2 regions of the Butyricimonas hominis genome follow, and region 1 is predicted to be linked to the other one. Evidence: riboswitches for the same ligand, from Rfam matches in the RefSeq annotation. Region 1 holds a riboswitch; the other holds the start of a gene.
The links. A riboswitch is a leader RNA that binds a small molecule or an ion and turns the genes downstream of it on or off. The one in region 1 is predicted to bind cobalamin.
Positions count from the first base shown of each region.

Region 2: another riboswitch for cobalamin. It lies ahead of H8S64_RS00725 (DUF5074 domain-containing protein); the one in region 1 lies ahead of H8S64_RS00285 (TonB-dependent receptor).

Region 1 covers NZ_JACOOH010000001.1:71,184-76,444, reverse strand. Annotated here, with positions in the region: gene H8S64_RS00295 (sirohydrochlorin cobaltochelatase) at 1-96, opposite strand, end outside; gene H8S64_RS00290 (TonB-dependent receptor) at 107-2,347, opposite strand; cobalamin riboswitch at 2,401-2,607, opposite strand; cobalamin riboswitch at 2,801-2,988, shown strand; gene H8S64_RS00285 (TonB-dependent receptor) at 3,097-5,261, shown strand, end outside.
Region 2 covers NZ_JACOOH010000001.1:191,965-197,225, forward strand. Annotated here, with positions in the region: gene H8S64_RS00715 (DUF5074 domain-containing protein) at 1-1,292, shown strand, start outside; gene H8S64_RS00720 (PKD domain containing protein) at 1,300-2,319, shown strand; cobalamin riboswitch at 2,503-2,711, shown strand; gene H8S64_RS00725 (DUF5074 domain-containing protein) at 2,877-4,355, shown strand; gene H8S64_RS00730 (hypothetical protein) at 4,368-5,123, shown strand.

The DNA.
Region 1 (5,261 bases):
GAGGGTTTTGAATATATCGGATTCCTTGAAACCTTCGCCATGACCGAAGGCGGATACGCTTGTCAATAAAAGAAAGGCTATTAATATGTTTTTCATGATATCGGTTTTATTTCGTGAAACGGATTACAAGACTGGCGAAGAATGTTCTGCCGGGGTTCAGGGTAGCGTAGTTCACGCCGTTGGGGCGGTCGTCCGTCCAGTCGAAGAGGTTGTCAATCCCGGCGTTCAGTTCAAACAGGAAGTTACCCACGGGTGCGAAAGTATGCGTGGTGGCAAGGTTCCAAAGTTGGTACTTGGGGGCGCTGACGTCGGTGTATGTGTCTTCCCCGGTCTTTTTGTCCGTTGTCTTTTTATAGATGTATTTCGAACCTTGTATTCTCCCGTTGACATTCACGTGCAGGCGGTATTTGTTCCACTCGTGTGTCCAGCCTCCCCGGAAGGTAGCGGCGTGTCTTACCGATTCGCTTAGGCGGCGTCCTTCCCCGTCGGCAGCGTAAACGCAGTTGTAAGCCCCCGCGGCGGAGAATCCGGCACCGAGGTAGCTGTTCACGGAGATGTCGAAGCCTTTGATGGTGGCTTTGTCGAGGTTTTGATACAGTTTTTTGTTCGCTATCCCGTTTGCTTTTTCCTCTTCGGTAGGGTCTACCTTGTAGTCGGAGATAATATCTTTGACGTCATTGATGTATCCGTTCAAGGCAACATTTAAATGCTTGCCCGTGTACTCGATATTTAAATTGTAGTAATTGGATTTCTCGGGTTTTAAATCCGGGTTCCCTATCGTGATAGAACCTCTGTTTTCATAGTCGTAATACAGTTCTTGAATGCTGGGGGTTTTGAATCCCATGGCGTATGACGTTCTGAAATTGAATGAGCCGAGGGAATACATCAAGGCTATTTTTGGCGTGAAACTGTTTTTGAACATTTCGTTGTACACGTAACGGAATCCCGGGAGGATTTGTAATTTTTCCCAAACTCGGATTTCATCTTGCGCGTACAGGGCTAACGTGTAAATTTCTTTCGGTTCGTCGAGGCTTCCGGGGTTTTTCATGTAGTCGTTCGTGTATTCGGTGCCCACGGAAATTTTATTGTACTTCCCGGCTTTGAACACTCCTTTCAGGTTGCCGTTGTAGTACTTTTGGCGTTTGGTTAAATCTTCGTCGCCGACATGGAAAGTGGTGTCTTTTTTGCTAACTTGCGCTACCGTGTATAATTTGTTGTACTCGTAGTTGTCCATGTAAAGGTCGAGCGAGATGTACGCTCCATCGTTCATGAAGTACTTTCCGCCCAAGCCGAAATTATAGTCCATGTAGGTGAGGTCGTATTGGTACCCCCCGTCGTTTTTCTTTTCTTGTACCGGACGGTTTACTTCCCGGTCGAAATAACTTCCTTGCGCGTAGAGTTTCAATTGCTCGTTGGGAGCGTAAGTGAAGTGTTGGGTAACAATATTGGAATGGAATTTGCTGGATGACTCTTTTCTCGTGGGGATGACCGTGTCGCCGCTGATTTCATTGGGGTTTAATTGCCATCCGCCCATCTGCCGCCTTTGGTAAGAGGTGGAGGAGGTGAATTTGCCGAAATTCAAATCGACACTGGCGTTTTGCGAGAAGCTGGATTCTCCCCCGAAACGGGTTTTCGACTGCACGCTAATCGGGTCTTTCGGTTGTTCGGTGATAACGTTGATTACCCCGGCGATGGCGTCCGAACCGTAAAGGGCTGATGCAGCGCCTTTCAATATCTCGATACGTTTCACCCGTCCCATGTCGATACGCGACAAGTCGGTATTGTTGGAAACATCTCCCGCCACTTTCTTCCCGTCGATGAGAATCAAGATGTATTTGTTGCTCATGCCGTTGAGCGTGAAGTACGAGCCCATGACCGTGGGGCGAATATTGAACGCGGGGTTCAGCAACAGGAGGGCGTCCTCGAAGGAGTTTACTCCTGCCTGTCTTAAGTCCGACCCGCTAATCACTTCTACCGGGACGGGCGAATCTTTCAATCGGCGGTGGGTTCCTGTTCCCGTCACCACGACCTGATTCAAGTTTACCGGGGTGGCGAGTAACTGGAATAATATGTCACTTTTGTTTCCGTTCACTTTCATGGAACCGACCTCGTAGCCGGAGTAGCTGGCACGAAGCGTGTAAGTCCCGTCGGGTATTTTTTCCAGAATGAATTCGCCCTTGTTATTCGTGGCGATACCGATGCTTGTTCCGACTAACCGAACATTTGCCCCGGCAAGGGCTTTACCGGTTTTGGCATCTACAACTTTCCCCTTTAAGGTGATTTCTGCAAAAGCGACGCTCGCTAATGCTACTACGAATAATGTAGTCAGCGCTACAAATTTCTTCATGTAAGATTAAGTTTAAAAGTTCATAATGGTACTCCTGACCCCGGGAATACGCTATTACCTGTTTTGCTTTGGCAGGTCTCCTGACTACGCCTAAGAAAAGTACCTTCCCGTCCGCGAGGACAGTGGTGCAAGAACCTTTCTTTGAATCCCCTCCCGGGGAAACGGGCATCACAGTAGCGGGCACTGTGTCGGATTCTAACCGACTTCCCTCTTGTGCGCTAATGGGATATTAACACATCACCAAAGACTCCGCGAATGTATGCAGATTCCATTAAAAAATACAATGAAACGGGGAAAAAATTAATTAATAATTTGTAGGGGAATTAGTGGTAAAATAGGATATAGAGAAATTACATTTCCTTTGATTGTGTTGAAAATCTGAGTGTTGTAAAGAAAATAAAAAAGTCATGCAAGAAATGCATAATATAGAAAAATATATTACTTTTGCCCCCGTTTTGGTGCGGAACCTTCGGTCATGAAGGCGACGCTTAATAGGGAATCCGGTGTGAATCCGGGACTGTACCCGCAGCTGTAAGTTCCTTTACAAGGGATTTTGTACTTCAAATGTCACTGGTGTAATAACTGGGAAGGCAACAAAATCCGGAACAAGTCAGAAGACCTGCCGAACGATGATAACCATAGCTTTCGGGAGAAAAAGCGAGAGGAAAAATACGGATTTTACCTTGAAACTCATGTTACCCTAAAGACTATGTTAATAATGCTTTATTCATTATTAATATATAGTTTGTATGAAAAAAGTTGTTGTATTGGCAGTATTGCTGTTCGCGTGTGTCGGCTCGCTTTTCGCCGAGGATAAAGACAAGCGCAAAAAGAAAAGTATCACGGATACGATTTTTCGTATCGATGAAGTAAGTGTGCTTGAAAAAAGAAAACGTATCGATTTGTTGGGGTTGGATGTACCGTTGCGCTTTGTCCCGATAACGGTAAGTAAACTTTCCGGGCAGATGCTGGAGCGTAAAGGTATCGTGAATCTGGAAGATGCCGTGAAGTTTTTGCCCGGGATTATTCACAAGACAAATCAACTGGGGGCGTTCCAACGATTCTCTATCCGGGGACAAGGGAGCGCGCTTATCATGATCGACGGGATGCGGGACGAGCGAACGGTTAGCCAGAATGTTCCTTACGGGGACTTGTCATCCGTGGAGTCCATCGAATTGATAAAGGGACCCGCTTCGGTGTTGGCGGGACATTCTGCCATGGGAGGGGTTTTGAACATCGTGCGCAAGAAGGTAACACCGGATTTTTCAGCTAATGCCCGGATTAGTTATGGTAGTTGGGAAGAAAAACGGGCTACATTGGGTTTCGGGGGAAAGTTGGCGGGACCGCTTGATTACCGGGCGAATATCCATTATTCCACGGGCGACGGTTACCGGCGCACGAACGCGAATAGATTCTCCCTTTATGGGGTTTTAGGCGCGAATGTCGGCAAAGTAGGGAGATTGGAAGTGAGTGGCAGTTACGCGGATGATAAGTACACGACTGAAATAGGGGCCGCACCGACCGTGCGTTATGATGTGTACGAAGTCGGTAAGGATGCCGGGCCTTTTATGAAGAGCGGAGAACGGCATCCTTATGCCGATTATCACGAGATATATAATGATTACGCGAATAATCGGATGAAGCGTAAAGTATGGGACGTGACGGCACGGTACACTCACGTGATATCCGAGAACATGACATTGCGAGAGAGGTTTACTTATTTCCATAGCGATTTGGATTATTGCTGCGTGGAAGGATTGGGGTACCGGACTTCGGAGGAATCTATTTATAAATGGTATTATACCTCGAAAGGTAAAACGACCTATATAAATCTGGATTCTGTGGTGCGAAATAAACCGTTGAACTTTAACCCGGAGCATAAACAATTGAGTAATGTGCTGGAATTGACAGGTAACGTGGAGACCGGATTCGTGAAACACCATTATACATTGGGATGGTCGTATTTCGCGTTTGACTTTGTACAGTATAACGGGTACGGGAGTGATGATTTGTGGGGACCCGGATTGGGTGCTGTGTTGGCATTGAAGAATCCGCAGTTGGTACAAGGCTGGTGGGATTCCAAAATTTCAGCTGCAAGTCTGAAAACCGATAGAACGCATGCCGTGTATTTGCATGATGTGATGGAATTTAGCGACCAATGGAAGGTGATGTTGTCCGGACGCGTGGATTTTTATAACTATAAAACGGCAACAGCAAAGGTTTTGGACGGGAAACAGGACTACAAGAAGGAGAACCGTTCGGAATGGAATAAAGTGAAGACTTCCGCTTTCACGTATCGGGCGGGAGTGGTGTATTTCCCGGTGCCGGAATTGTCATTTTATGCTTCCGCTTCTTCTTTCTTCAATCCGGTGGTGAAGTTCTATAATCCGGATATTATGTATTTGGATAGAAAGGGGAACGAGTTCAATCCCGACACGGATGGCGGAGAAGTGTTTAAGCCGGAGAAAGGAATTTCGGCAGAAGTCGGGGGGCATTACACGTTGAATGAATGGGTGGATGTCAACGCTTCGATTTTCTACACGAGCCGCTATAATGTCGTGAAAAGTTTGGGTGATACTACAGTGGTGATTGACGGCAGTACCGTGACGAAGAATATTCAAGGGCAAGTAGGTCGAGGAATGTCAAAGGGATTTGATTTTGAGATTGTGGTTCGTCCTCTTCCGACGCTTCGGTTTACGACGGGATTGAGTTGGGCGGAATATCGTTTGCGACAGATAGCGGAGAGCGGACGATTCTCGAAATACAAGGAAGAGAATAAGAATGTGCGTGAAACAGGTGTGCCTCGTACAACTTTTTACGCGTATGCCGATTATACGATTCCCACGGGGGTGTTGAAGAACTTGTCGTTCCAATTAAGCGGAAATTTCAAGGATAAGGTGTTCTCCGATATCAA
Region 2 (5,261 bases), 120 kb from region 1:
TCTTGAGTTCTTGTAGTGATGATGACGATAACTGGACACCCGTACCACCGACCGTAACCATCGAAAGCGAGAATGGTAGTTTTTCGACGCTCCCGATGGAATCTATCGTACTGAAAGCCAAAGTTGACAACCCAACGGAAACAAGTTTGGAGTGGTTTGTAAACGGGGAAAAAGTGGCAACAGATTCTATTTATACCTTCACGGCAGAAAGCATTGGAAATTATAACGTTTCTGTTATAGCATACACTACAAATAGCCGCAATCACGCTTCCACGTCAATCGAAGTTCACGGGAAATACAAGTATGGTACTTTTATCGTAAACGAATCACCCATGGGCAGTCCCGGGAGTTTAATTTTCATTAATCCTAAAGGAGAGGTGACAGATAACGCCTATTACCTTGAAAACGGAGGTGACTTGGGAAAGCAAAGCCAAGATCTATTCATCAAAAACAATAAAATGTATATTCTTTCACAAAACGGGGGTGATGACGGAGGCTTTTTAACCATCCTCAATGCAGAAACATTGAAAAGGGAGCGAAAATTTCAGGAAGAACTTAACGGACAGGTGAGTATGCCTAGCCACGTGGCAGTACTAGGAGATGATGACATTTACCTACGTGACAATAATGGAATAAAAAGATTTCAACCATCAAGCGGAACCGTCATTCTTATTGAAGGCACAAAGGGTGCTCGGAAAAATACAATGGCTGTTGCTGACGGGAAAGTTTTTGCCACAGTAAAAAACACGGTTGTCGTAATTGAAGCAGGTAAAGATGCAATTAGCAATACGATTGAATTTGACGGGAATGTTTCCGGTGTAATTAAAGCATCCGACGGGAATCTTTGGGTTTCCGATGCATCCGGGAAAATCACTAAAGTTGACCCGAAAACATACGCTAAACTAGGAAGCAGCACTGTATCAGAGGAAGCAAAAAGCCTTCTGAACCCATCATACGCAGCAGCCCCCAGCATTACAGCCAAAGGGGACACGCTATACATGAGTGCCCTTAAATCAACAATTTACCGTCATATTTTCAGCACGGGAGAAACGAAATTAATGGTGGATGCCAAAACGATGGTCGACAACGTCGGTATCATTTACAACACGTGCGCTGTTCACCCGATTACCGGAGAAGTTTATCTAAATTCCATAAAAGGATACGGCCAAGACTACAAGATTAATAACATCAGTGTATTCAACTTTAGCGGGGATGAACCAGAATTAAGTGCAAATTACGAAAATCACACGGCATTCCCCGCCGGCACATTCTTCACTTATAATTTTGAATAAACGGTTCATGAAAAAGAATTTACTTTATATATTAGCTATTCTGGCTATCACGGGAATGTGGAGTTCCTGTAGCGATAATGATGGCGGAGAAGATGAACCGGAGATGCCTCTTACCGCACCGGAGGTGTCTGTACAGAACTTGAGCTTGAAAAATGCTATTCTTCCCGCAAAAGCAGTAAGATTAAGAGCGAATATCATCAATACCACGCATGCTGACCTGCAATGGTTCGTGGAGGGGAAGGCAACATCAACAGACACGATATACGAATTCTCGTCCGCCACAGAGGGAGAGTATAAAATCAAGGTGACGGCATCCAACATCTTGGGCGAGGCATCGGACAGCACGTATATCACGGTACAGGACGGTTTCAAAATCTCGGATGTCAAAAACTGGACGGGCGAGGGCGAGTGCCGCTCGGTGCTGGCGATACAATGGGTAAAACCGGAGGTGGAGGATTTATTGCACCCGACAGACGAGGATGTCTTTTTCCGGGCGTGGGGATACAAGTGGAATAAACCGCAAAAAAGGGAAGATACCCCCACAGGAGAGGAGATGATTATTGCCATTGCCAAGGAAGATCCCCGTTTGTTTGTCATCGTTCAGGTCGACGGACACGGGACTGCCATCAAAGGATTCGGCTATGACGGCAACGGTGACGGAAAAATCTCAATTGAAAGCGATGATTTCGTGCACAACAAAATAGAATACAAGGGGATTTCTTTGACAGAAGCGGATTTCACGAATGGCATATACGTGCAAAAACAAGAGGATAACATTGATGACGTCAGGGTTACCAGCGAGGGCGACTGGTGGATGGGCGGCTGGTACGTGGCTTATGCATCCTACTGGTTGGGATACGGGGAAGCCGTACTGGAAGCGGAAGAGTACGAGTATTCCAATTTCTACGCCAGTAACCGGGAACTGGAAGACGAGTGCTGGGATGCATGGACATTCTCCCCGATTAATGACGCAGAACAAAATATCCTACCCATACCCCGCTTGTTGAAAGCAGCAGCCATCAAATAGCAATAGCATATTCCAAAATACTTAACTAAAAAATAATTTTATACTTGAGCTCCCGGATGATCCGGGAGCTTTTTTACTTCCACATCATCAACATATTTCAAGAACAGGCTAAAAGGATATCGCTCTGGATGTAAAATGTAAAAAAATACTTGATTATTTAACATCATTCCTCTATCTTCGCGAAGAATAATGGAAGTGAGTGGTGTCCCGATTCGCGAATCGCGTTTCGGGATGAAAAGGGAATCAGGTGTAAATCCTGAACAGAATCCCCTGCTGTAAGTTTCACTGTACTTCCCGGGCATACTTTATCCACTGTCCCCGACACGAGGGACGGGAAGGAAGCCCCGGAGAAGGAAACGAGTCAGAAGACCTGCCACAAGCTAATATGTTTCATGTTCAATGGGAAAGGAGAACATAAACGCCAGTACCGCTTACAAGTCGATATTTGACGCCATCTTTTTCCTACAAACAGAAATGTTTGTATCCACGTGGGATACTTGGGTATGAATTAATTATTGCGTTTTTTAATATATAAAATTAATTCAAAAAAAACTATTATGAAAAAGTTGTATTTATTATTTATCGTGTGGGGATTGATGAGCTCGTTGTTTAGCGCATGTAGTGATGATTGTGATTGTATTCCATACCAACCAGAACCGGAAGTACCGACAGCACCTGTCGTAACAATTACCAATAGTGAATACACCATGCTACTAACAGATTCTATCGTTTTCAGAGCAAATATTACCAGTGAATTACCCGCCACTTACCTTTGGACTATCGGAGGACAAGAAGTATCCACCGACTCTATTTACGTGTTCAAGGCTGATGCCGTAGGCGTATACACGTTACAAGTAACAGTCACTAACGAAGCCGGGAATCAAATTCAATCGGTACAAGTTATCGTAAAAGAAATCACCAAAGAAGAAACCCCTGAAGGAAAATACAAAAATGGGACATTCATCCTGAACGAGGGGCTAATTGGAACGTATGGTTCTTTGATTTTCATCAACCCAGATGGTAATATTACTGACAATGTCTATTTTCGAGAAAACGGGAAACGATTATGGTCTCTAACTCAAGACTTATTCATTCATAATAACAAGATGTATATTATCGCCCAAAAAGGGGATGATGCCTCCATGAATTACGGAGCAATCACCATTCTCAACGCAGAAACCTTAAAAGAGGTATTCTCTTACTCATTCCCCCCAGAATTAGGATTTACTTCTCCTACCCATATCGCTGTTTTAGGAGAAGATAACATATATATACGAGATGAGAACAGCATAAGTGTCTTCCATCCCTCAGACCTTTCCATGACAAGAATAGCCGGAACAGAAAAAGCTCATAAAAATACAATGGCTGTCGTAGACGGAAAATTATTTGCAGCTATCTATAATCAAAAATCCTTAGTCGTTATTGAAAAAGGCAAAACAGAAATTACAACCACGATTGAATTCGATGGAAATGTATCCGGAATTATCAAATCATCGGATGACAAATTATGGGTATCGGACGAAAGTGGTAAAATTTCAAAAGTAGACCCAAACTCCTACGAGATCATAGCCTCGAATCAATTAACTGGAGAAGCCGCAGAACGATTGAAACTCAATCCCCCAAGTAGTCAAGCCGCCGCTCCTCATATTACCGCCAAGGGGGATACACTATACATGAGTGCCACAAAACCAAGCATATACTTCCACATCTTCAGCAAAGACACAACAGCCCTAATGGTTGATGCAACCCAATATATTCCAGCCTCTCCGGACTATTTTGAAGCCCAAAATTTTCAAGCATACAATACATGTGCAGTGGATCCTGTCACGGGCAGAGTTTTCTTGAACACGCTTAAAGGCTGGGGAGGATTACGGCACAACAACCATATCTCAATTTTTGATTTTACCATTGTTGTTACTTATAATAAATACACGAAAAAATATAAAAATACAATTACACCAAGACTTTGTAAAGATTACGCAAACTATTTAGATTATCCTGCCAATATATATTTCACCCACAATTTTCAACATTAAAATTCAGAAACAATGAAAAATCTTTTAAATTTGATTTTCGCTTGCATATTTGCAAGTTTTATCTTGTCTTGTAGCGAAGACATGTACACACTACCGGAAAACGAGAAGCTAACAGAAGTCAACACAACTCTTTCAAGAGCTTCTGAAAACCTTCAGCCTGTTACTAAAATCAGTGATATTCAAAACTGGACCGGCACAGGCAGCAATAGTTCTATACTTGCCATCCAATGGGTGAACGCAAAAGATATCACCAAGCCTCAAGATAATGAAATCCATTTTTTAGCATGGGGATATTACTGGGATAGTCCTACTCCAACAGGAATGGACATGGTTATGGCTATTGCTCAAAAAGATCCGCGTTTGTATGTGGTTGTCGGAGAACAATGGGGAGGTATCGTTATAAAAGGATTTGCTTATGACGGAGATAACGACGGCTTTATCAAAATTTGTAAAGGTTCAACAGTTGTTTTAACTGAAGAAAATTTCACAAATGGCATCTATTGGGAAGAAGGTCAAAGTTTTGATGGACTGACTCCTAGTGATCCGGATGATCTTTGGATGGGAGGCTGGATGGAAACCTATGCCACATACTGGTTAGGCGCAGAAGGTATCAACGTTCCAAGCCAATATACATACTCAACAGAACTAGTAGACCAACGCCAATTGAAAAAAAATTCTTGGGATGCTTGGACTTTCTCCACTATTAACTCCGCAGAAGTTAATGTAGATCCTAGACCAGATTTAATGAAAGCCGCACCCAATAATTAAAAAAGCAATAGCAGGATAATACACTTGTAAAACGACCGAAAATTTTATTTTTCGGTCGTTTCTTTTTTTGCACATATAATTTCTTAAAGTAAAATATAACACACTAATTACAAATACAGCAAGATACACTTTCCAAGA